DNA from 2 places in the Kitasatospora sp. P5_F3 genome. Region 2 is predicted to be linked to the other one. Evidence: riboswitches for the same ligand, from Rfam matches in the RefSeq annotation. Region 2 holds a riboswitch; the other holds the start of a gene.
What was found. Region 2 has a riboswitch for S-adenosylmethionine ahead of thrC (threonine synthase). Riboswitches for the same ligand answer to the same signal wherever they lie in the genome.

Region 1: linked by a shared signal. The riboswitch ahead of ACXJMZ_RS24460 (aminotransferase class V-fold PLP-dependent enzyme) and the one ahead of thrC (threonine synthase) in region 2 are both predicted to bind S-adenosylmethionine.

The regions. Positions count from the first base shown of each region.
Region 1 covers NZ_JBFUMY010000044.1:2,205-14,149, reverse strand. Annotated here, with positions in the region: gene ACXJMZ_RS24470 (rhomboid family intramembrane serine protease) at 82-876, shown strand; gene ACXJMZ_RS24465 (Lrp/AsnC family transcriptional regulator) at 873-1,154, shown strand; gene ACXJMZ_RS24460 (aminotransferase class V-fold PLP-dependent enzyme) at 1,329-2,687, opposite strand; SAM riboswitch class IV at 2,741-2,858, opposite strand; gene trpD (anthranilate phosphoribosyltransferase) at 2,964-4,040, opposite strand; gene ACXJMZ_RS24450 (hypothetical protein) at 4,146-4,571, opposite strand; gene ctaE (aa3-type cytochrome oxidase subunit III) at 4,983-5,603, shown strand; gene qcrC (cytochrome bc1 complex diheme cytochrome c subunit) at 5,743-6,552, shown strand; gene qcrA (cytochrome bc1 complex Rieske iron-sulfur subunit) at 6,561-7,616, shown strand; partial or broken gene qcrB (cytochrome bc1 complex cytochrome b subunit) at 7,613-9,145, shown strand; gene ACXJMZ_RS24425 (GntR family transcriptional regulator) at 9,226-9,591, shown strand; gene ACXJMZ_RS24420 (FAD-dependent monooxygenase) at 9,582-10,793, opposite strand; gene ACXJMZ_RS24415 (TetR/AcrR family transcriptional regulator C-terminal domain-containing protein) at 10,941-11,879, shown strand; gene ACXJMZ_RS24410 (Ig-like domain-containing protein) at 11,887-11,945, opposite strand, start outside.
Region 2 covers NZ_JBFUMY010000018.1:78,150-90,094, reverse strand. Annotated here, with positions in the region: gene ACXJMZ_RS14445 (LacI family DNA-binding transcriptional regulator) at 1-69, opposite strand, end outside; gene ACXJMZ_RS14440 (glycoside hydrolase family 36 protein) at 66-1,808, opposite strand; gene ACXJMZ_RS14435 (carbohydrate ABC transporter permease) at 1,805-2,620, opposite strand; gene ACXJMZ_RS14430 (carbohydrate ABC transporter permease) at 2,617-3,459, opposite strand; gene ACXJMZ_RS14425 (ABC transporter substrate-binding protein) at 3,456-4,793, opposite strand; gene ACXJMZ_RS14420 (hypothetical protein) at 4,984-6,948, shown strand; gene ACXJMZ_RS14415 (SDR family NAD(P)-dependent oxidoreductase) at 7,052-7,792, shown strand; gene ACXJMZ_RS14410 (alpha,alpha-trehalose-phosphate synthase (UDP-forming)) at 7,824-9,296, opposite strand; gene ACXJMZ_RS14405 (glucosyl-3-phosphoglycerate synthase) at 9,503-10,483, opposite strand; SAM riboswitch class I at 10,688-10,825, shown strand; gene thrC (threonine synthase) at 10,843-11,945, shown strand, end outside.

The sequences.
Region 1 (11,945 bases), on a different contig from region 2:
ACCTGGTCCGTGATGCGGGCAGTAGGCCACCCGCAGTACCGGACGGTGTCGGCCGGCCCGCCCGGAGGAATGCTGTTCGCTATGGCCACCCCTGTCCTGGACCACCTCGACGCTCCGGACGGCAGGACACCGGAGCGCCCGCCGGTCGTCACCTTCACGCTGATCGGGCTGAGCGTGCTGACCCTGCTGACCGGCCCGAGCTTCGGTCTCAACCCCCGCTACGGCACCGGCCCGGCCCGGGTCTGCGCCGAGCAGCGGTACGAGCAGCGGTGGGGCGCGGTGCCCGCCGAGCTGCTGTCCAACCGGCCGCTGACGGCGGGTCAGCTGGCGCAGCTGCCCCCGGCCACCGCGGACTGCCCACCGCCGGGGACGCCCCGGAAGATCCCGGTGCTCTCGGTGCTCAGCTCGCTGTTCGTGCACGCGGGGTGGCTGCATCTGCTCGGGAACATGCTGTTCCTGTTCGTCTTCGGCCCCGGCGTCGAGCAGCGGTTCGGCCGGGTTCGGTTCCTGCTCGGCTACCTGACGGTCGGTTACCTGGCCACCTACGGCTGGGCGCTGGCGGAGGCGCACGGGGCGGAGTCGGTCCGGGCGCTGGTCGGGGCCTCCGGCGCGATCGCCGGGGTGCTCGGCAGCTACCTGCGGCTGTACCCCCGGGCCAGGGTCACCACCTTGGTGCCGCTGCTGCTCTTCCTGCCGCTGCGCTTCCCGGCCTGGCTGGTGCTCGGGCTCTGGTTCCTGCTGCAGTGGCTCTCGGTCCGGCAGGACGGCCCCGGGGTGGCCTACCCGGTGCACGTCATCGGCTTCGCCGCCGGGTACCTGGCCACCTGGGTCACCGTTACGCTGGCCCGGAACCCACGGACAGGAGCGACAGAGTGATCACCGCGATCGTGCTCATCAGGACCAGCGTCGACCGGATTCCCGAGATCGCCGAGGCGATCGCCTCGATCGAGGGCGTCAGCGAGGTCTACTCGGTGACAGGTGGCTACGACCTGGTCGCGATGGTCCGGGTCCGGCACCACGACGACCTCGCCGCAGTGATCCCCGGCCGCCTCAACAAGATCCCGGGCGTCGAGCACACCGAGACCCAGATCGCCTTCCGCACCTACTCCAAGCACGACCTCGAAGCCGCCTTCGCCCTCGGCCTGGACGAATAGAGCAGACAGCAGGTTGCACTACCCAGGGGCTCGGGGAACTGCGAGGAGATCTGGCGCCGGGGTCACTGCGAAAGTGCCTGCCCACCTACGCGACGATCACCTTGCACGAGGTCGGCGTCGCCCCGCGGCGGAGCCGCCAATCAGCAGGGCCCCGAGCCCCTGGTAGTGCACCTCTTACCGCCGGGTGTCGGCCACGCAGCGCCCGCCTTCGTTGCGGTAGGTCCAGGCCGCCCCGTCGGAGACCAGGTCGCGGACGGCCGCCAGGAAGCGGTCCAGGTGCTCGTCCGGGGTCCCGGCGCCGAAGCTGACCCGGATCGCGTTCAGGCTGCGCTCGCCGGGCAGCGACGGCTCCGGCGCCCCGCACTCGGACGGTGCGGTCTCCTCGCCGCCGAGCAGGGTCCGCACCAGCGGGTGGGCGCAGAACAGCCCGTCCCGGACGCCGATCCCGTACTCGGCCGAGAGCGCCGCCGAGAAGTGCGAGCTGTTCCACCCCTGCACCACGAACGAGAGCACCCCGACCCGGGCCGCCTGCTCGCCGAACAGGCTGAGCACCCGGACCTCGGGGATCGCGGCCAGACCGGCCTGCAGACGGTCGATCAGCTGCTGTTCGCGCGCCTCCAGCGCGTCGAACCCGGCCTCGGTCAGCGCCCGGCAGGCGGAGGCGATGGAGTAGGCGCCGATCACGTTCGGGGAGCCGGCCTCGTGCCGGGCCGGACCGGTCTGCCACTCGACCGCGACCGAGCCGTCCAGCTCGCGGGCCACCGTCCGGCTGGCGCCGCCGCCGGCCAGGTACGGCTCGGCCGCGTCCAGCCAGTCGCTGCGCCCGGCCAGCACCCCGGCGCCGAACGGGGCGTACAGCTTGTGGCCGGAGAAGGCGATCCAGTCCACGCCCAACTCCCGCACCGAGACCCGGTGGTGGGGCGCGAGCTGGGCGGCGTCCAGCACCACCCGGGCGCCGTGCCGGTGGGCGACCTCGGTCAGCTCGGCGACCGGCCAGAGCTCGCCGGTGACGTTGGAGGCGCCGGTGACGCAGAACAGCCGGTGCTCGGCGGGCTGCTCGGCCAGCGCGGCGTCCAGTGCGGCGACGGCCTCGGCGTGCGAGCGCGGGGCCCGGAGGTAACTGACGGTCAGGCCGTCCCGGCGCCAGGGCAGCAGCGAGGCGTGGTGCTCGGTCTCGAAGGCGAACACCCGGGTGCCCGCCGGCAGCACACCGGCCAGCAGGTTGAGCGAGTCGGTGGTGGCCCGGGTGAAGACCACCTGGTCGCCCTCGCGCAGGTCGAGGAACTCCTCGACGGTGCGGCGGCTCTGCTCGAACAGGTCGGTGGAGAGCTGGGAGAGGTAGCCGGCGCCGCGGTGCACGCTGCCGTAGTACGGGGCGTAAGCGGCGACGTCGTCCCAGACCCGCTGGAGCGCCGGGGAGCTGGCGGCGTAGTCCAGGGCGGCGTAGGAGACCTTCTCGCCGGAGACCAGCGGGACCTGGACGTCGTGGCCGAGGACGGCGAGCGGGGCGCAGATTTCGGTGGAAACGGACATGAGGGTGCACTCCTGGAAAGGTCCGGGACCTCGGGGTGCAGCTGTGCCGCCGACGTCCGCGCTTGCCACGCGGACGGTTCGCCGCGGAGCCCGGTCCTCACCCAGGGCACCCCGCCACGGACGGAGGGTTGCCGGACAGCAAGCTGGGGCTTGTCGCTGTCACTCATGACCTGCCGAGGACTCTAGGCGAGCCGCCGAGAAGTGGTCAAACAGATGTCCGCCATCCGGACAGCAGGAAGGCCCGGCAGACAGTCTGCCGGGCCCTCAACTCGCTGTTCAGGAACGGGTGGTGGCCGCCGCCCAGTCCTTCAGCAGGGCCTCCGCCGCACCCGAGTCGATGGCGGCCGCGGCCCGTACCATCCCGGCCGCGAGCTGCTCGGGCAGCGGGGCGTCGGTCAGCTCCAGCGCGGTCAGCGCGGCGGCGCTGTTCAGCAGGACGGCGTCCCGGACCGGGCCGCGCTCCCCCGCCAGCATCCGGCGGGCCACGTCCGCGTTGAACTGCGGGTCGCCGCCGCGCAGCGCCTCGATGCCGACCGGCTCGATGCCGACCTCACGCGGGTCGAAGGTGGTCTCGGCGACCTGACCGTCCTTCACCAGCCAGACGTGCGAGGTGGTGGAGATGGTCAGCTCGTCCAGGCCGTCGTCGCCCCGGAAGACCAGTGCGGTGGCGCCGCGCCGGGCCAGCACACCGGCGATCAGCCCGGCCAGCCGGGTGTCGAAGCAGCCGATCGCGTGCGCGGTGACCCGGGCCGGGTTGGTCAGCGGGCCGAGGATGTTGAAGGCCGTCGGCACCCCGAGGTCACGGCGGGCCGGGGCGGCGTGCCGCATCGCCGGGTGGAACATCGGCGCCGGACAGAAGGTCAGGCCGACCTCCTCGGCGATCTCGGCCACCCGGGCGGGCGTCACGTCCGGGCTGATGCCGAGCTTCTCCAGCACGTCGGTGGCACCACTGGCGGAGGAGGCGGCGCGGTTGCCGTGCTTGACCACCTTGGCTCCGGCGGCGGCCGCGACGATCGCCGACATGGTGGAGATGTTCACCGTCTTGGCGCGGTCGCCACCGGTGCCGACGATGTCCACCGCCGGTCCTGGGATGTGCAGTTGCACGGCGTGCGCGTACATCGAGTCGACCAGGCCGGCGATCTCGTCCACGGTCTCGCCCTTGGCCCGGAGCGCGACCACGAAGCCGGCCACCTGGACGGGGGTGGCCTCGCCGCCCATGATCCGGTCCATCGCCCAGGCGGTGTCGCCCTGGCCGAGGTCCTGCCCGGCCAGCAGTGCGCTCAGCAGGTCCGGCCAGGTGCGGACCACCTGCGTGGGGTCGCTACCGCCGTTCGCAGGTTGTGCGTTCACCATGGCTGACTCCAGCTCTCGATCGGGGATGCTGGAGCCAGCCTAGCGATCCGGGGTACCCGGATGCGGGGTGCTTCTCTACAGGTGAGACACCGGGCTGACGGCCCCTCAGCGGTGGGCCGGGGTGCGCTTGGCCACCCGGGCCCGGAGCAGGGTGGCGGCGGCCTCCGCCAGCGCCACCGGGTCGACCGGGTGGGAGATCGCGGCCTCGGCCCGGCTCCAGGCGGCCAGCCAGGAGTCCTGCGGGCGCCCGATCAGCACCAGCACCGGCGGGCAGCCGTAGATCTCGTCCTTGACCTGCCGGGCCACCCCGAGGCCGCCGGCCGGGACGGCCTCGCCGTCCAGCACGCAGAGGTCGATCCCGCCCTTCTCCAGAGCGCGGAGCACGGCGGGCACCGTGGCGCACTCCAGCACGTCGACCTCGGGGAGGTCGGCGGCGGGGCGGCGGCCCAGCGCGAGGGTGACCTGCTCACGGGTGTTCCGGTCGTCGCTGTAGACGAGGACGGTGAGCGTCTCGTCGGTCGTGTGCGCCATGGGCCCTGCTCCCGGGTACTCGTCCTCTTATATGGCTGTACTCCGGCCCGGTGTGACCCGGACCACGTTCACCTCCGGATGCTACTCCCGCACACCCCTCGTGGTGACCCTCTGGCGCGATCTCCCTCGGACGAGCCGCCACGCCCGTCGCGCACACGGGCGACGGATCGTCACCCCAGAAGTGCTGTTCCACTCGTACGGCGGACCCGCTAGCCGACCGGCACCCCCGCGCCCCGCAGGGACACGCGGAGCGAACGGGTACACCTGCCGTCAATGAACCGTCAGAAATGGGACACCACCTCCTCGGAGCCCTCGTCCGACGCCCCGTCGGCTGCCAACAGGGCATACCGCACGCACCGGACACTCCGAGGTACACCCCCCGGCGTGAAGACGGAATAAGGGACCGACATAATGTCCGTCGTGGCGACAGCAACAGCAACAGAAACCGGACACGCGCACGGAGCGGTCAACAGGCCGAACCTGGTCAGCGTCGGAACCATCGTCTGGCTGAGCTCGGAGCTGATGTTCTTCGCGGCCCTGTTCGCGATGTACTTCACGCTCCGCTCGGTCAAGGGCGCGGAGTTCTGGGCCGAGAAGGCTCACGCCCTCAACGTGCCCTTCTCCTCGGTGAACACCACGATCCTGGTGCTCTCCTCCCTCACCTGCCAGCTCGGCGTCTTCGCCGCCGAGCGCGGTGACGTGAAGAAGCTCCGCTCGTGGTTCATCATCACCTTCGTGATGGGCGCGATCTTCATCGGCGGCCAGATCTTCGAGTACACCGAGCTGGTCAAGAAGGACGGCCTCTCGCTGTCCTCGGACGCGTACGGCACGGTGTTCTACCTGACCACCGGCTTTCACGGCATGCACGTGACGGGTGGTCTGATCGCGTTCCTGCTGGTCCTGGCACGGACGTACGCAGCCAAGCGGTTCACGCACGAGCAGGCCACCGCCGCGATCGTGGTGTCGTACTACTGGCACTTCGTCGATGTCGTGTGGATCGCCCTGTTCGCGACCATCTACCTGATCAAGTAACCAGCTGATCAGGTCGCTGGCCGACGGCCGGAGCCGTACCCGCACCGACCGACCGCGCGCGTCCCCGCAGCCGACCCGGGCAGACCGGGCCGCGAGGCACGCCCACCAGCCGACCAGATCCTGACCCCGGGGTTAATCCGTGAAAAAGCTCTCCGCACGACGGCGCCATCCACTGGCGGCGCTGGTCGTCCTACTCTTCGCCCTGGCGGCCACCGGGGGGCTGTACGCCGCGTTCGCGCCCGCCGAGAAGGCGCAGGCCGACAGCTCGGTGCAGACGCTCGCGATCGAGGAGGGCAAGAAGCTCTTCGCCGTGGGCTGCTCCTCCTGCCATGGTCTCAACGGCGAGGGCAGCTCGGACGGTCCGAGCCTGGTCGGCGTCGGCTCCGCGGCGGTGGACTTCCAGGTCGGCACCGGCCGGATGCCGGCCCAGCAGCCCGGCGCCCAGGTGCCGAAGAAGAAGACCATCTACTCCCAGCCCGAGATCGACCAGATGGCCGCCTTCGTGGCCTCGCTCGGCCCCGGCCCGGTCGCTCCGACCAAGGAGCAGTACACCTCCACCAACCCGGACGACATCGCCAAGGGCGGCGAGCTGTTCCGTACCAACTGCGCCCAGTGCCACAACTTCGCGGGCCAGGGCGGTGCCCTCTCGCAGGGCAAGTACGCTCCCGCCCTCGACAACGTGGACCCCAAGCACATCTACGAGGCCCTGCAGACCGGCCCGCAGAACATGCCCTCCTTCCCCGAGGGCATCATGCCCGAGGAGCAGAAGCGGCAGATCGTGGCCTTCGTCCGCCACACCACCAACGACGAGCCCAACCCCGGCGGTCTGACCCTGGGCAGCCTCGGCCCGGTGACCGAGGGTCTGTTCGGTTGGATCTTCGGACTCGGCAGCCTGATCGCGATCGCGATCTGGGTCGCCGCCCACACCACCAAGGCCAAGAAGTCATGAGCCACGACATGTCCAAGGACACTCTGCCGGAGTCGCACGACTCCCACGGCACCGAAGTCGCCGCCCACGGTGACCCGTTCGCCGACCCGGGCCTGCCGGCCCACGAGCCGCGTCGCACCGACATCGACGAGCGGGCTGCCCAGCGGGCCGAGCGTCAGGTCTCGCTGCTCTTCATCCTGTCGATGCTGTCGACCGTCGGGTTCATCGCGTCCTTCGTGATCTTCCCGATCGACAAGATCGTCTACATCTTCCCGATCGGTCACGTCAGCGCGCTGAACTTCGCGCTCGGCCTGACCCTCGGGGTGGCGCTCTTCTGCATCGGCGCGGGCGCGGTCCACTGGGCCCGCACCCTGATGTCGGACCACGAGCTGCCGGCCGAGCGCCACGCGATCGAGGCCGACGACGAGGTCCGCGCGGACGTCATCGAGCAGTTCAAGACCGGCGCCGCCGAGTCCGGCTTCGGCCGCCGCAAGATGATCCGCAACACCCTGATCGGGTCGATGGCCCTGGTGCCGCTCTCCGGTGTGGTGCTGCTCCGCGACCTCGGGCCGCTGCCCGAGGACAAGTTGGAGCACACCGGCTGGAACGAGGCCACCCCGGCCAAGCCGATCCAGCTGATCAACATGAACACCGACGAGCCGATGAAGCCCGAGGACATCACCGTCGGCTCGCTGAGCTTCGCGAAGCCCGAGGGCCTCGAAGAGGACGCCGAGGACTTCCAGGTCCAGATCGCCAAGGACGCCCTGATGCTCGTCCGGATCGCTCCGGGGGACCTCAAGGACAAGCAGTCCGCCGAACTGGGCTTCGAGGGCATCCTCGCCTACTCGAAGATCTGCACCCACGTCGGCTGCCCGGTCAGCCTCTACGAGCAGCAGACCCACCACGCGCTCTGCCCCTGCCACCAGTCGACCTTCGACCTGGCGGACGGCGCCCGCGTCATCTTCGGCCCGGCCGGTCACCCGCTGCCGCAGCTGAAGATCACTGTTGACGAGAAGGGCTTCCTGGTCGCCACCGGCGACTTCGACGAGCCCGTTGGCCCGAGTTACTGGGAGCGCAGCCGATGACCGCGAGCAGCACCAAGGGTGCCGCAAAGCCGGCCAGCACCCGTGCCAAGCCCGCCAACAAGGCGGAGTCGGCCGCGGACTGGGTGGACGGCCGGCTCGGCCTCTACACCCTGGCCAAGTCCAACCTGCGGAAGATCTTCCCGGACCACTGGTCCTTCATGCTCGGTGAGATCTGCCTCTACACCTTCATCATCATCATCCTGACCGGCGTCTACCTGACGCTGTTCTTCACCCCGAGCATGGGCGAGACCGTCTACCACGGCTCCTACGCCCCGCTCGACGGCATCCGGATGTCGGAGGCGTACGCCTCCACCCTGCGCATCTCGTTCGAGGTCCGTGGTGGCCTGCTGATCCGTCAGATCCACCACTGGGCCGCGATCGTCTTCGTCGCCGCGATGCTCGTGCACATGATGCGCGTCTTCTTCACGGGCGCGTTCCGCAAGCCGCGCGAGATCAACTGGCTGTTCGGGTTCCTGCTGCTGTTCCTCGGCATGTTCGACGGCTTCATGGGCTACTCGCTCCCCGACGACCTGCTCTCGGGTACGGGTGTCCGCTTCATGGAGGGCGCGGTCCTGGCCGTGCCGCTGGTCGGCACCTACCTGCAGATGTTCCTGTACGGCGGGGAGTTCCCCGGCACCGACATCGTGCCGCGGTTCTTCACCATCCACGTGCTGCTGATCCCCGGCATCATGCTCGGCCTGCTGGTCGCGCACCTGATCCTGGTCTTCTACCACAAGCACACCCAGTGGGCGGGCCCGGGCAAGACCGAGAAGAACGTCGTCGGCATGCCGCTGATGCCGGTCTACATGGCCAAGGCCGGTGGCTTCTTCTTCCTGGTCTTCGGCATCATCGCGGCCGTCTCGGCGATCGCCACGGTCAACCCGATCTGGGCGTACGGCCCGTACCGCCCCGACCAGGTGTCCACGGACGCCCAGCCGGACTGGTACATGGGCTTCTCCGAGGGTCTGATCCGCATCATGCCGGGCTGGGAGATCGGCCTCTGGGGCCACACCCTCAACCTGGGTGTGTTCGTGCCGCTGATGATCTTCCCGCTGGTGCTGGTCGCCATCGCGGTCTACCCGTTCATCGAGAGCTGGGCGACCGGCGACAAGCGCGAGCACCACATCCTGGACCGCCCGCGCAACGCCCCGGTCCGCACCGGTCTCGGCGCGGCCTGGATCAGCCTGTACCTGGTACTGCTGATCGGTGGTGGCAACGACCTGCTCGCCACCCACCTGCACCTCTCGCTGAACGACATCACGTACTTCGTGCGGGTCGGTTTCTTCGTGGTGCCGGTGATCACCTTCTTCGTCACCAAGCGCTGGTGCCTCGGCCTCCAGCGTCGCGACAAGGACAAGGTGCTGCACGGTCGCGAGACCGGCGTCATCAAGCGCCTGCCGCACGGTGAGTTCGTCGAGGTGCACGCCCAGCTGCCCGCGGCCAAGCTGCACACGTACACCGCTCACGAGCAGCCGCAGCCGATCGAGCTGCCGGCCGAGTTCGACGAGAACGGCGTCAAGCGCAAGGTCGGCGTCCCGGATTCCCGGTGCGGGCCGTCGGCCTTTGTACGCGCCAGTATGTTGAGACCAACGAACCGTCAGGAGACCCCGTGCAGCTGTCCGTCGACCACGATGCCGCCACTCCCCCGTACGAGCAGGTCCGGGCCCAGATCGCCGACCAGGCACGGAGCGGGGCCCTGCCGACCGGACTCAAGCTCCCCACCGTCCGGGCCCTCGCCGAGGAACTCGGCCTGGCCGCCAACACGGTGGCCCGCGCCTACCGCGAGCTGGAGGCCGACGGCGTGGTCGAGACCCACGGCCGCCGCGGCACCCTGATCGCCGCCACCGGCGACACCGCCCACCGCCTCGCCGCCGCAGCCGCCACCGAGTACGCCGAACGCGCCGCCCGCCTCGGCCTCAGCCACACCGACGCCTTCGCGGCCGTCACCACCGCACTGGGGCTCGCCTACCGCTGAGCCTCCGTCAGGGGGTACTCGGGCAGCGCGATGTCCCCCGCCTTGGCGAACTGGGCGGCCATCAGGTTCCGCATCGGCCAGCGGTTCATCGAGCGCATCGAGGCGTCCCGCAGCCGGATGGCCAGCGCGCCGGCCGGCGCGTAGCCCTTCACCCCGCCGGGCGGCAGCTGCTGAGCCCTGGTCACGTACGGGCGGAGCACCCGGTCGTACCGGGCGAAGGCCACCCGGTGGTCGCCACCGGCGGCGCCCAGCTCGCCCGCCAGCACATAGGCGCCGACCAGGGCCAGGCTGGTGCCGAGCCCGGTGAGCGGGGTCGGGCAGTACCCGGCGTCGCCGAGCAGCACGGCCCGGCCCCGGGACCAGCTCTCCAGGTGCACCTGGCCGACCGAGTCGAAGTAGAAGTCCGGCGCGTCGGCCATCCCCGCCAGCAGCCGTGGCACCTGCCAGCCCGCCCCGGCGAACCGCCGGGCCACCAACTCCCGCTGCCCGGCGATGTCGTGCCGGTCGTGGTCGACCGGCCCCGACCGGAAGCTCAGCCCGGCCTGCACCTCGCCCGGCAGCCGCCCTGGCCGGACGGTCGCCACCCGGCCGCCGGGGGTGTTGTACATCTGCGTCCAGCCGTCCAGCCCCAGCTCCTCGGTGACGGTGAACCAGGCCGTGTACAGCTCCAGCGGCCGGACGTACCCGGCCTCCGGGCCGAAGGCCAGTGCCCGGACCACCGAGTGCAGCCCGTCCGCGCCGACCACCAGCCCGAACCGGCGGGTGGCGGACCGCTCGAAGGTGACGGTCACTCCGTCCGCATCCTCCGTCAGCCCGGTGACGGTGTCGCCGAACAGGTACTCGGTGTCCGGCAGGGTCGCCTCGTACAGCAGCCGGGCCAGATCGCCACGGAGGATCTCGACCTCGGAGACGATCCCCTCCCCACCGAAGCTGTCGGCCGGCATCCGGGAAGTGACCCGCCCGGCCGTGTCGACGGTCAGCAGGCCGCGCTGCTCAAGACTCAGCTCCCGGGCCCGGTCCATCAGCCCCATCCGGGTGATCACCTCCCGGCCCGCGCCGCGCAGGTCGACGGCCTGGCCGCCCGGCCGCAGGGCGGGGGCGCGTTCGACCACGGTGGCGGTGAAGCCGGCCCGGCGCAGCCAGTAGGCCAGTGCGGGGCCGGCGATACCGGCCCCGGAAACAAGGATGTCGGTGTTCTCCATGCGGTCGAATGTACGGCGTACGCCGCACTACTCGCAAGCCTCCAACTACCCTTCCCAACAGGGATATTCGAGCGAAAGCGCACTAGTGCACGGGTGACCAGGGACGGAGTACGGCATACTCAGGTGCACTAGTACGGAGGAGCGCGCGTGACCCAGCAGGAACTGCCTCGCTACAGCCGGATCGTCGCCGAGCTGCGGCAGCGGATCGAGACCGGCGAGCTGGCCCCCGGCGACCGGGTGCCCTCGACCCGGGAGATCACCCGGCAGTGGGGCGTCGCGATGGCGACCGCCACCAAGGTGCTCACCGAACTGCGCCTGGCGGGGCTGGTGCACGCCGTCCCGGGCGTCGGCACCGTGGTCGCGGCCCGGCACCGTCCGGTGAGCGCCTCGGTTGCGGTGCCCACCCCGGCACGGACCGCCCCCGCACAGACCCTCACCCTCGAACGGATCGTCAGCACCGCGACCGTCGTCGCCGACCGGGAGGGTCTGGCCGCCGCCTCGATGCGCCGGGTCGCCGCCGAGCTCGGCGTGGCGACCATGTCGCTCTACCGCCATGTCGCCGACAAGGACGAGCTGCTGACCCGGATGATGGACGCGGCCTTCGCCGAGTGGCCGCTGCCCGCCACCGCGCCGGACGGCTGGCGGGACCGGCTCGAACTGGCCGGCCGGCAGCTCTGGCGGATCTTCCGCTGCCACCCCTGGCTGGCCCCGGTGCTCTCGCTGACCCGCCCGCGACCGGTGCCGGCCGCGCTCCCGTTCACCGAATGGGTACTGGCCTCGCTGGAGGGGCGCGGGCTCGACACCTCGACGGTCTTCACCGCGCACCTGACCCTGTTCAACTACATCCGGGGCACCGCCGTGACCATCGAGGCGGAGACCGAGGCCGAGGCCGCCAGCGGCCTGGACGCCGACGAGTGGCTGGACTCCCAGGAGCCCGCGTTGCTGACCGCGCTGGCCGACGGCCGGTACCCGTCCTTCGAGCGGCTGATCGACACCGCGTACGACTTCGACCTGGACGGGCTGTTCGAGTTCGGTCTGCAGCGCCTGCTGGACGGTTTCGCGACCCTGTTGGACGAAGCCGCCTGAGCGCGCGTCAGCCGAGCAGCGGAGCGCCGGCGGCTGCCTGGCTGCCCAGGGCCCCCGCCGTGGTGA
Region 2 (11,945 bases):
GATCACCCGGCTGACGGTCGCCTCGCTGACCCCCGCTCGAGCCGCGAGTTCGGTGATCCCGACCTTCATGCCGTCCCTTCCAAGCTGGTGAGAGTGGCCAGACCCGAGCGCGGCACCGGCAGGCTGTGCAGGCCGGGCGGCAGCGTGAGCCGACTCCGCTCGATGATACGGCCGGTGGGGCCGTGGACCGTGAGTCCGGCCGAAGCGCCCGGCGCGGCCACCTCCAGAACCAGCCGGTCCACCGCCGATCCGTTCACCAGGACCAGCTCCTGAAACCGGGTCAGCGCGACCGGTACCACCTGCTCGCCGTGCACGCTGACCAGCAGGGTCCCGTCGCCGGAGGCCCGCACCACGGGGTACAGCTCGTCCGGGCGGCCAGGCTCGACCTCGCCGTCCAGCAGGGTCCCGCGCAGCCGCCGCCACTGCCCGAGCCAGAAGGCCACCGCGGCGAGGTGCTCCTCGGGCAGCCGGGACAGCCGGACGGAGACCTGCGGTACGGCGTGCAGGGCGCCGATCAACTGCCGGGCGGCGCTGTGCGCCGGGGCCTCCGGGGGCCAGAGCAGCATGTCGGAGTGGACCGCGCCGCCGACCGCCAGGAACGCGGTGTCGAGGGTGCGGACCCGGTTGGCGGTGGAGTCGGCCGGGCAGTCGAAGGAGCGCAGCAGGTTCCCGTAGGGCGCCATGCCGGGCCCGACGTACGGCTGGCGCAGCTCCAGCAGCAGCCCGGGGCGGATCGGTTCCAGCTCGGCCCGCAGCTCGGCGAGCAGCACGGTCATCGCCCGGCCGACGTCCGGGCCGCCGTCCCCGGCGTGCACCATGGCCTCGTCGAGGAAGTCCAGCTTGAGCCCGTCCACCCCGAACTCCCGTACCAGGGAGGCGCAGAGCTCGATCACGTGCTGCCGGACCTCGGGCAGGCGCGGGTCCAGCACGTACGCTCCCGGCACGGTGGCCGGGACGCTCGGGGCCCACCGGCGGTACGCCTCGGAGTGCGGGCCGACCAGCAGTGGGGCGGTCCAGAGCAGGTAGTGCAGACCCTCGTCGCGGACCCGGCCGACGTGCGCGGCGAGGTCGGGGAACTTGGCCGGGTCGGGGCGCCAGTCGCCGCAGCCGGCGTAGCCCCGGCCGTGGCCGCCGAGCTGCCAGCCGTCGTCCAGGATCAGGGTGCCGAAGCCGAGCTGGGCGGCCAGCGCGGCCTCCTGCTCGACCGATTCGGCGTCCACCTGCTGGTTGAAGGCGTACCAGGTCGAGTAGACCGGGGTGCGGGCGCCTTCGGGGACGGGCATCGCGTCGACACCGGCGGCGTACCAGGCGCGCAGGGCCCGCATGGCGGTGGCCACGGTGGGCGAGCGGGGCACGAAGAGCAGCCGGTGCGGGTCGGCGGACGGTGGCAGCCGGAGCTGGACGACGTAGCTGTCGGTCTCCTCCGAGACGCCGAACCGGAGTTCGGCCTCGGGTACCGGGTCGGCTGCCGCGAAGGTCAGCAGGGTGGCCCCCGCGTGGTCGAACAGGCAGCCGGTGGCCAGCGCGTCCACCAGCGAGACCCTGGCCCGGCCCTCCCAGTCGGCCGGCAGCGTGCGCCGCCAGCCGCCCTGTGGGTGCCAGTACCCGGCGGCGTCGCCGAGCGGGACGGTCAGCCGGATCTCGACCGGTCCGTCACCCGCCTCGACGGCCACCAGGCGGATGCCGGACGGGAGTTCGGTGCTGGACCAGTGGCCGCCCGGTACGGCGATCGAGACCTGGTCGAGCAGTGGCTCGTAGGTGGCGGGGGCCAACTCGGCGGTGGTGACCGCTTCCTGATCGGTACTCATTCCTTCACCGCCCCGGCGAGCAGCCCGGACACGAAGTGCCGCTGGAGGGCGAGGAAGAGCGCGGCCATCGGCAGCGCGGCGATCGCGGTACCGGCCATGATCGCGCCGTAGTCGGTGTCGTCGACGCCCTGCAGCGAGGCGAGCGCGACCGGGATGGTCAGGGAGGATTCGGAACGGAGCACGATCAGAGGCCAGATGAATTCGTTCCACTGGAACAGGAAGAGGAAGATGGCGAGCGCGGCCAGCGCGGGCCGCATCGGCGGCAGCGCGACCCGGAGGAACAGCTGCAGTTCGCCGCAGCCGTCCACCCGCCCCGAGTCGAGCAGTTCGTCCGGCAGTGCGGCCATCGACTGCCGCATCAGGAAGATCCCGAACGGGAGCGCCAGGTTGGGCAGCAGCACCGCCTGGTAGGTGTCCAGCCACTGGAGTTCGGCCATCAGCCGGAACAGCGGGACCAGGGTGACCTGGGCCGGGATCACCAGCCCGAGCATCAGCAGCCCGAACAGTGGCTCCCGGCCCCGGAAGCGGAACTTGGCGAAGCCGTACCCGGCCAGCGTGCAGATCGTCCCGGCGAGCAGGGTGTAGACAGTGGCGATGCCGAGCGAGTTGAGCACCACCCGGCCGAAAGCCGCGTTCTCCTGAAGGCTGTTCAGGTTGTCCAGCAGGTGCCCGCCGGGAAGCAGCGGCGGCGGCGTGCGGAAGATCTCCTGCGAGCTGTGCGTGCTGGCGATCACCAGCCAGTAGAACGGAACCAGGACGGCGGCCAGCGTGATGGCCAGCGACCAGGTCAGGGTGAGGCTGCGGAGCTTCACGACTTCCCTCCGAGCACCTTGAACTGGAGCAGGCCGAGTGCCCCGATCAGCAGGGCCAGCGCGTAGGCGATGGCCGAGGCGTAGCCGAAGTCGAAGTACTTGAAGGCGTTCTGGTAGAGGTACATACCGATCGTCAGGGTCGCGTTGTCGGGCCCGCCGCCGGTCAGCACGTAGGGCTCGTCGAAGAGTTGCAGGGTGCCGATGGTGGAGAGCACGGTGGTCAGCAGCAGCGCGGGCCGCAGCCCGGGCAGCGTGACGTGCCGGAAGGCACGCCACGCCCCGGCGCCGTCCACCGCCGCCGCGTCGTACAGCTCGGTGGGGACGGTCTGCAGCCGGGCCAGCAGGATCACCGCGTTGTAGCCGGTGTAGTGCCAGGTGAGCGCCAGGCCGAGGGAGACCTTGGCCAGCAGCGGGTCGGTCAGCCACGGGATGTCGCTGCCGACCAGCCAGTTGACCAGCCCGTACTGCTGGTTGAGCAGCACCGAGAAGACGATCCCGTACGCCACCAGGCCGGTGATCATCGGCAGGAAGAAGCCCAGCCGGAAGAGCGAACGTCCCTTCAGCAGAGTGGAGTTGAAGGCGACCGCGAGGCCGGTGGCGAGCGCCAGCATCAGTGGGACCTGGACGACCAGGATCACCGCGCTGTTGCCGAGGGCGGTCCAGAACAGCGAGTCGTCCAGCAGCCGGGCGTAGTTGTCGAGGCCGGCGAAGGTCTCCACTCCGCCCGACTGCTTGTAGAGGCTGAGCCGGAACGAGGCGAGGATCGGGTAGAGCTTGAAGGCGGCGAACAGCAGCACCGCCGGGAGCACGAACAGGTAAGGAATGGAGCGACGGGTCATCGCACGACCTTGCGCCCGGTCTGCTGGGCCAGTTGGTCGGCAGCCTGCTTCAGCACCTCGGCCGGGTCGGCGCCCTTGAGCAGCACCTTGGTCTGGGCGTCGGTGACCACCTTGAGCGCGCGGGCGTAGTCGGCCGAGTAGTTGAAGGCGGGGGAGGGGGCCTTCAGCGCGGCGAGGAAGATCTCGCCCTTCTTCTGGCCGCTGAAGAACGCCGACGGCTCGTGGAAGACCGAGTCCTCGTACGCGGCCATCAGGGCCGGGGCGATGCCCTTGCCCCGGTAGATCGCCACCTGCGAGGACGGCTTGGTGAGCACGTACTCGATGAAGGTCCAGGCGGCGGCCTGCTGCTTGCTGGACCCGGCTATCGCCAGGTGGGTGGAGTTGACGGTGGCGGCGGTGGCACCGCCCCGGCGGACGGCCGGGGGCAGCCGGACCTTCCACTTGCCGGCCTCCTGCGGGACCAGGCCCTCGATGATGCCGCCGAACCAGGTCGGCCAGGGCAGCACGGCGGCGGTGCCCTGCTTGATCGAGTTCTCCAGCGCGCTCCAGCCGCCGGACAGGTCGCTGACCAGGCCGGCGTCGTTCATCTTCTTGATCAGGGTGAGCGCGGTGACCGCCTCGGGGGAGTCCAGCGTGATCGCGCCGTCCAGGTCGAAGAAGAACTTGCCCTGGAGCTGGAGCAGCAGCTGGAAGAAGTTGGCCGCGTCGGGCTGCGAGGCGGGCTTGTCGATGCCGAGCAGGTGGGCGCCGGTGGCGGCCTTGAGCTTCTTGCCCGCCTCGATCACCTCGTCCCAGGTCTGCAGCGACTCGACGTCCACCCCGGCCTTCTCGAAGAGGTCGGCGCGGTAGTAGAAGCCACCCGAGTTCGCCTCCCAGGGCAGGGCGTTGACGCGGCCCTTGGGGGCGACGGTCTGCCACAGGCCCTGTGCGAAGGCGTCCTTGTGCTTGGTCGCGCCGAGCGGGCCGAGGTCGGCCAGGCCGTTCGGGAACTTCTCCACGTAGCCCGGCAGGTAGTCCACCCCGATGTGCAGCACGTCGGCGAGGCCGCTGCCGCCGGCCGCCATGCCGGTGGTGATCTTGTCCCAGATCGCCGGGTTGCCGATGTCCTCCACGGTGACCTTGATGTCCGGGTACGTCTTGTTGAACTCCGGGAGCAGCGCCTTGAGCTGCGCGGCCGGGCCCTGCCAGCTCCAGACCGTGATCTCGCCCTTGCGGGCGTCCCCGGCGCCACCGCCGTCGGTGCTGTTTCCGGTGCCCGAACAGGCGGCGAGCCCGGCACCCACGGTCAGGGCGCCGCCGAGTCTGAGGAGTCCACGTCGGTCGAGGGAGGTCATCGTGGTGCCTTTCGAGGGTGGGATGTGACGGCTGGACGCTAGCAACGAGTGGACCGGCTTGCAATGGATCGATGAAAACTTTCTTCGAGATCGTGCAGGAACGGAAGAATCCTTGCTCCAGCTCATTGAAAGGGGGCCCCGTGCGCTGTTAGCGTCGCTGCTCCCTCAACGGAGAGACCTGGAGACCCTGATGCGACGCGCCAGACTGCCGCTGCTCACCGCTCTCGCACTGCTGTTACCGCTCGTCCCGCAGACCCTGGCGGTGGCCAGTGCCGCCCCCGCCGCTGCCAAGGTGCCGACGGTGCTCAACCCCGGGTTCGAACTGGGCACCAGGGGTTGGGAGTTCACCTCCGGAACGGGCGTCGCCTCCAACTACCCGCACGGCGGCGCCAAGTTGGCCTACCTGGACGGCGGCCCCGGCTTCCGGGTCAGCCAGACGCTGACCGCCCCGACCGCCGGCCGGTACGACATCTCGGCCTGGATCGCCACCGGCGGCCCGAACGGCCGGTTCGTGGTCCGAGTGAACGGCGTCGAGGCCGGAGCGGTCACCGTGCCGAAGCGGTACGAGTACTCCCGGCACACCGTCAGCCGGGTCTCGGTGGCCAGGGGTGACAGGCTGGAGATCGCGTTCGAGTCCGGCGACGGCTGGCTCAACGTGGACGACGTGATGATCTCCCCGGCGGCGCCGGCCGACCCCCGGATCAGCTCCTCCGACCCGGAGATCGTCGCGATGTTCGACTGGGCCAAGCGGAAGGCCAACAGCTGGGTGCTGCTGGCGGGTTCGACCGGCCCGCTGAACGTCGACGAGAACAATCGCTCCGGCACCGGCACCGCCACCTACGGCCCGTCCTACTGGGCCGGTTACGCCAACCGCAGCGGCTACTACTCCCGGGACATGGCGCACCAGGTGGTCGGCGCCCAGGTGCTCGGCCTGACCACCGAGAACCGCAGCATGCTGCACTCCTTCGCGGCCTCCGCGACCGAGGCGCACAAGTACTACCCGGTCTGGGCCCAGAACTTCGACACCGGCACCTACCTGAGCATCGACTACCGCAACCCCGACCTCTTCGTCCGCGAGGTGCCGGCCCCGTTCGAGCTGGTGGAGAAGGCGGCCCAGGCGTACCGCTGGAGCGGTGACCCGGCGTACGTCGAGGACCAGGTGTTCTGGGACTTCTACCGGCACACCACCAAGGAGTTCGTCGCGCTGCACAACGCGGCCAAGGGCAACGGCGGGGTGCAGGTCGCCGAGGGCACCGGCCGGGGCATCTTCTCCGGCACCGCCAGCTACAACGAGCAGGGTGACGAGAAGCTCGCCGAGGCCGGCGACGGCATCGCGGCCCAGTACCAGGCCTACCTGGCGGTGGCCTCGCTGGCCAGGGCCAAGGGCGACACCGCGCTGGCCGCCGAGGCGGAGCAGCAGGCGGCGGCGCTCAAGCAGTACTTCAACTCGGAGTGGAGCGGTACCGGTTCGGGCGCCGACATGGTCCGGGCGTACTCGCTCGACGGCACCGCGTTCAAGGGCTGGGGCCTGGAGAACAGCTGGTTCATGCCGATGAAGCAGCTCATCGAGGCCGGGCCGCGCAACGAGGCCTACCTGGACTACATCGACCACCAGGCCTCCGGTGGCCACGGCCCGTCCAACATCGAGGCGTTCACCTACCTGCCGGACACCTTCTTCGCCAACAACCGCAACGACACCGCCTGGAAGTGGATGCAGTACGTCTACGACCGGCGCGACGTCCAGCACGTGAACGCCTCGCAGGGACCGAACGGCGACTACCCCGAGGTCTCCTTCACGCTGGTCGGCCAGACCGTCTCCGGCCTGCTCGGCCTCGACCCGGACGCCCCCAACCGGCGGCTGACCACCCAGTCCCGGCTGCCCGCCGGGATGGACTGGCTCCAGGTCGACGACATCCCGGTCGGCAAGGACACCGTCAGCCTGCGGCACGACGGCGCCACCAGCTCCACGCTGACCAACCACTCGACGGCCCGCGCCTACACCTGGGAGGCGCGCTTCGTCGGCAGCCACCCGACCCTGACGGTGAACGGGGCCGCCAAGCCCGCGCTGACCAAGGTCGAGCACGGCGTCACCTACAGCTACCTCGAGATCAAGGTGACGCCGGGTCAGGCCGTCCAGGTCGGCGTGGCCGGCTGAGCCGGCCGTTCCGGGGTGCGGAGGTTGTGGTGACACCGCACCCCGGAACGCGAGGTCCGAATCCCGCCGGACCGGACCGCCCGGTTCGACAATGCTCTTGCACATGAACCGACTTGAAGGACATGTGGCCCTGGTGACCGGCGGCAGCAGGGGGATCGGCGCGGCCGTGGCGCTCCGGCTGGCCGAGGAGGGCGCCGACGTGGCGCTGACGTACGAGCAGAACACCGAGCGGGCCGAGGACGTCGTGCGGCAGGTCAAGGAGCTCGGCCGCCGAGCGCTCGCGATCCGGGCCGACAGCGCGGACCCGGCGGCCGTCCGGGCCGCCGTGGACCAGACGGCCGCCACTTTCGGGCGGCTGGACATCCTGGTCAACAACGCGGCGGTGTTCCCGATGGGACCGCTGGAGGAGCTCGAACTCGACCTGCTGGACCGCACCTTGGCGGTGAACGTGCGGGCACCCATGGTGGCCGCGCAGGCGGCGCTGGCGCACATGACCGGCGGCGGCCGGATCATCGGCATCGGCAGCAACGTGGCCGAGCGGGTGGTGTTCCCCGGCCTCGCCCTGTACGCGGCCAGCAAGACCGCCCAGGTCGGCATGGTCAAGGGGCTGGCCCGGGAGCTCGGCCCCCGGGGCATCACCGTCAACCTGGTCCACCCCGGGCCGACGGACACCGAGGCCAACCCGGCCGAGGGCCCGTTCGCGGAGACGGTGAACGGCTTCACGGCGCTGGGCCGTTACGCCGAGCCGCACGAGATCGCGGCCACCGTGGCGTACCTGGCCGGGCCTGACGGCCGGTACGTCACGGGGGCCGCGATCAGCGTGGACGGCGGGTTCGCCGCCTGATCCGCCTGCTCCTACGGCGGTGGTTCCCGGGCTACTCGCGGAGCGCCGTGAGCTGGTCCAGGAACCACTGCTGCGGCGGCAGCGCGGTCGAGGCGGCGGCCAACCGCTTGGTGCGGTCGGCCCGTTCGGCCGCCGGCATGGTGAGCGCCCGGTGCAGCGCCTCGGCGGTCTCGATCACGTCGTACGGGTTCACCGTGATGGCGTCCTCGCCGAGTTCGTCGTACGCGCCCGCCTCCCGGGAGAGCACCAGGGCGCACCCGGCGTCGGAGACCACCGGGACCTCCTTGGCGACGAGGTTCATCCCGTCCCGGATCGGGTTGACCAGCGCCACGTCGGCCAGCCGGTACGCGGCCAGCGAGCGCGGGAAGTCGTCGTTCACGTGCAGGATCAGCGGCTGCCAGGCGGGGGTGCCGAACTCGTCGTTGATCTCCTGGGCGATCCGCTGCACGGCGGCGGTGTACTCCCGGTACTCCGGCAGGTCGTGCCGGGACGGGTAGGCGAACGCGATGTGCACCACCCGGTCCAGCCACTCCGGGCGGGACCGCAGCAGGTGCCGGTAGGCCAACAGGCCGCGGACGATGTTCTTGCTCAGCTCGGTCCGGTCCACCCGGACGATCGTGCTGCGTGGCCCGACGGCTTCCTTGAGGGTCGCCAACCGGCTGTCCACGTCCGGCTGGTGGGACCGCTCACGGAGGAAGTCGGCGTCCGCACCGAGACCGTGCACGCCCAGCCGGGTGGTCCGGCCGGCGTGCGTGACGGTGAGCGCGGCCCGGTCCACGGTGGCGCCGAGCACCGCCTCGCAGCAGTCCGCGAAGGCCAGCGCCCAACGGCGGGTCAGGAACGCGGCGCGGTCCGCGCCGAGGATGCCGGTCAGCACGTCGGCGGCCACGTCGTCCGGCAGCATCCGGTAGTACTCGGGCGGGGCCCACGGGGTGTGCGAGAAGTGACCGATCTTCAAGTCCGGTCGCAGCTGCCGGAGTTGGTCCGGGGCGAGGGAGAGGTGGTAGTCCTGGATCAGCACCGCCGCACCCGGTGCGGCCTCGGCGGCCAGCGCCTCGGCGAAGGCGGTGTTGTACGTCCGGTAGGAGTCCCACTCGCGCCGGAACCGGTCGTCGAAGACCGGCGCCACCGGGGTCTCGTACAGCAGGTGATGGACGAACCAGAGGGTGGAGTTGGCCACGCCGTTGTAGGCGCGGGCGAAGGTGCCTGGGTCGATGTCCAGCATCCGGACGGCCTGGCCGCCGACCTCGAAGCCGCCGAGGTCAAGCCGGCCGTCGGGGGAGCGGCGGGCCGCGGTCCGGTCGGCCTCCGAGAGGGCGGCGCACACCCAGACGGCGGACGGGTCGTCGATCGCGGAGAGGCCCGAGACCAGGCCTCCGCCGCCTCTGCGCAGGGTCAGCGAGCCGTCGTCCTCGGCGGTGAAGGACACCGGCCCCCGGTTGGAGGCCACCAGGATGGGGGCGGCCCCGGTCAGATTCGAACGTTCGGTCGCGAGATCGGCCATGACACCAACCTTGCCTCGCACCCGGGGACCCAAACCACTCGAGCTGTGTCACAGGGGCTCGGCATCTACGGTCCAGGGGCTCAGGGAACTGCGAGGAGATCTGGCGTGCGGGTCACTGCGAAAGCGACTGACCATCTACATGCGGATCACCTTGCACGAGGTCGGCGTCGCAGTTCCCCGAGCCCCTGTCTTCCGGGCCGTGTGCCTCAACGGAGCCGGTACTCCGGGAGGGTGATCATCGGGGGGCGTTCGAGAGCGCCGACCGGGTGGGTGTGGGCGGTGAACTCGCGGGTGGCGGGGTCGCGGGTGAACTGGGTGAGCAGGGGATGGACCAGGTCGGGGGTGGTCTTGAGCCGGTGGGTGCGGTCCAGCCGCTCCAGGGCGGTGCGGTAGATGGTGGCCGCCATCCGGCCGAGCGCCTGGCCGTCCTGGTGCCGGTGGTGCCTGACCCCGACGTCGACCTGGGCCAGCGCGTCCAGGCCGACCCGGTCGAGCGCGTCCACCAGCAGGCCCAGCTCGACGCCGTACCCGGTGGGGAACGGCAGCTGCTCCAGCAGTGACCGCCGGGCGGCGTACTCGCCACCCAACGGTTGGACGAATCCGGCCAGTTGGGGCCAGTGCAGGTTCAGCAGCGGCCGCGCCACCAGCTCGGTGACCCGCCCGCCGCCGGCCGGGACCACCGCGCCGTCGGTCTCCAGCGGGCGGTCGTACATCGCCTTCACCAGCTGGATGCCCGGATCGGTCAGCAGCGGTCCGACGATGCCGGAGACGAAGGCCGGGTCGAACTCCCGCAGGTCCGCGTCGATGAAGCAGACGATCTCGCCGGAGGTGACCAGCAGCGAGCGCCAGAGCACCTCGCCCTTGCCCGGGGCGGCGGGCAGCCGGGCCAGTACGTCGTCCCGGTGCACCACTCGGGCGCCGGCCGCCGCCGCGACCGAGGCGGTGCCGTCGACCGAGCCGGAGTCGACCACCACGATCTCGTCCACCAGCGGCAGCCGCTCCATCAGCTCCCGCCGGATCACCCGGACGATCTCGCCGACCGTGGACTCCTCGTCGAGCGCGGGCAGCACCACGCTGACCGTCCCGGCCGCTCCGGCGGCCCGTTTGGCGGCGAGCAGGTCGGCCGGGGGCCGGTCGGCCGTCGTCCAGGAGCGCCGGTGCAGCCAGTCGGCCACCTCCGGCAGCAGCTCCTCGGGCGGATCGGCCGGGGTCGGCTGGTCGGGCACGTCTGGTCTCCTCGGTTCGGACTCTGGGGTCGGGCTTCTCGGGACGGCGCATCTCGCGACTCGGACGGGCGGTTCCCCGCCCGGCGCCTTCGGATACAGTCTTCGTACTGCGGTCAGACCTTCGCACGTCGGGGTCGGCCGGAGAGCAGGACCACAACTTCACAGAGCTCATCCAGAGGGACTGAGGGAACGGCCCGTCGAAGTCCCGGCAACCTTCTCGTACGGCCGACCAGCAGTGGTCATCCGGCGGGACAGGTGCCAATTCCGTCCTGTGGCGCGCCCGCGTCATGGGGAAGATGAGGAGAGAGGCCTCCGCCATCATGGCTACCGCTGTTTCTGCCGCCCCGACCGTCGACCTCGGCCCCGCTGCCGCCCTGTCCTGTCGCGAGTGTGGCACCCGATTCCCGCTCGGTCCGAGCTTCGCCTGCGTCGAGTGCTTCGGCCCGCTGGAGATCGCGTACGACTTCGGCTCCGAGTCCGCCGAGGAGCTGCGCAAGCGGATCGAGGCCGGTCCCGCCTCGATCTGGCGCTATGCGCCGCTGCTGCCGGTCCCGGCCGACGTGGCGGGCAAGCCGAACCTGAACCCGGGCTGGACCCCGCTGGTGAAGGCCGACAACCTGGGTCGCGAGCTCGGCTTCACCGCCCAGCTGCACGTCAAGGACGACTCGGGCAACCCGACCCACTCCTTCAAGGACCGGGTGGTCGCCTGCGCCATCGAGGCGGCGCGTGCCTTCAACTTCACCACCCTGTCGTGCTCTTCCACCGGCAACCTGGCCGGCGCCGTCGGTGCCGCCGCGGCCCGGGCCGGTTTCAAGTCCTGCGTCTTCATCCCGCACGACCTGGAGCAGGGCAAGGTCGTGATGGCCGGTGTCTACGGTGGCGAGCTGGTCGGCATCGAGGGCAACTACGACGACGTGAACCGGTTCTGCTCCGAGCTGATCGGCGACCCGGCCGGCGAGGGCTGGGGCTTCGTCAACGTCAACCTCCGGCCGTACTACGGCGAGGGCTCGAAGACCCTGGCGTACGAGATCTGCGAGCAGCTCGGCTGGCGGCTGCCGGAGCAGCTGGTGATCCCGATCGCCTCGGGCTCCCAGCTCACCAAGATCGACAAGGGTCTGCAGGAGCTGATCAAGCTCGGACTGGTCGAGGACCGCCCGTACCGGATCTTCGGCGCCCAGGCCGAGGGCTGCTCCCCGGTCTCCGCCGCCTTCAAGGCGGGCCACGACGTGATCCGTCCGGTCAAGCCGAACACCATCGCCAAGTCGCTGGCGATCGGCAACCCGGCCGACGGCCCGTACGTGCTGGACATCGCCCGCCGCACCGGCGGTGCGGTCGAGGACGTGACGGACGCTCAGGTGGTCGAGGCGATCAAGCTGCTGGCCAGGACCGAGGGCATCTTCGCCGAGACCGCCGGCGGAGTGAC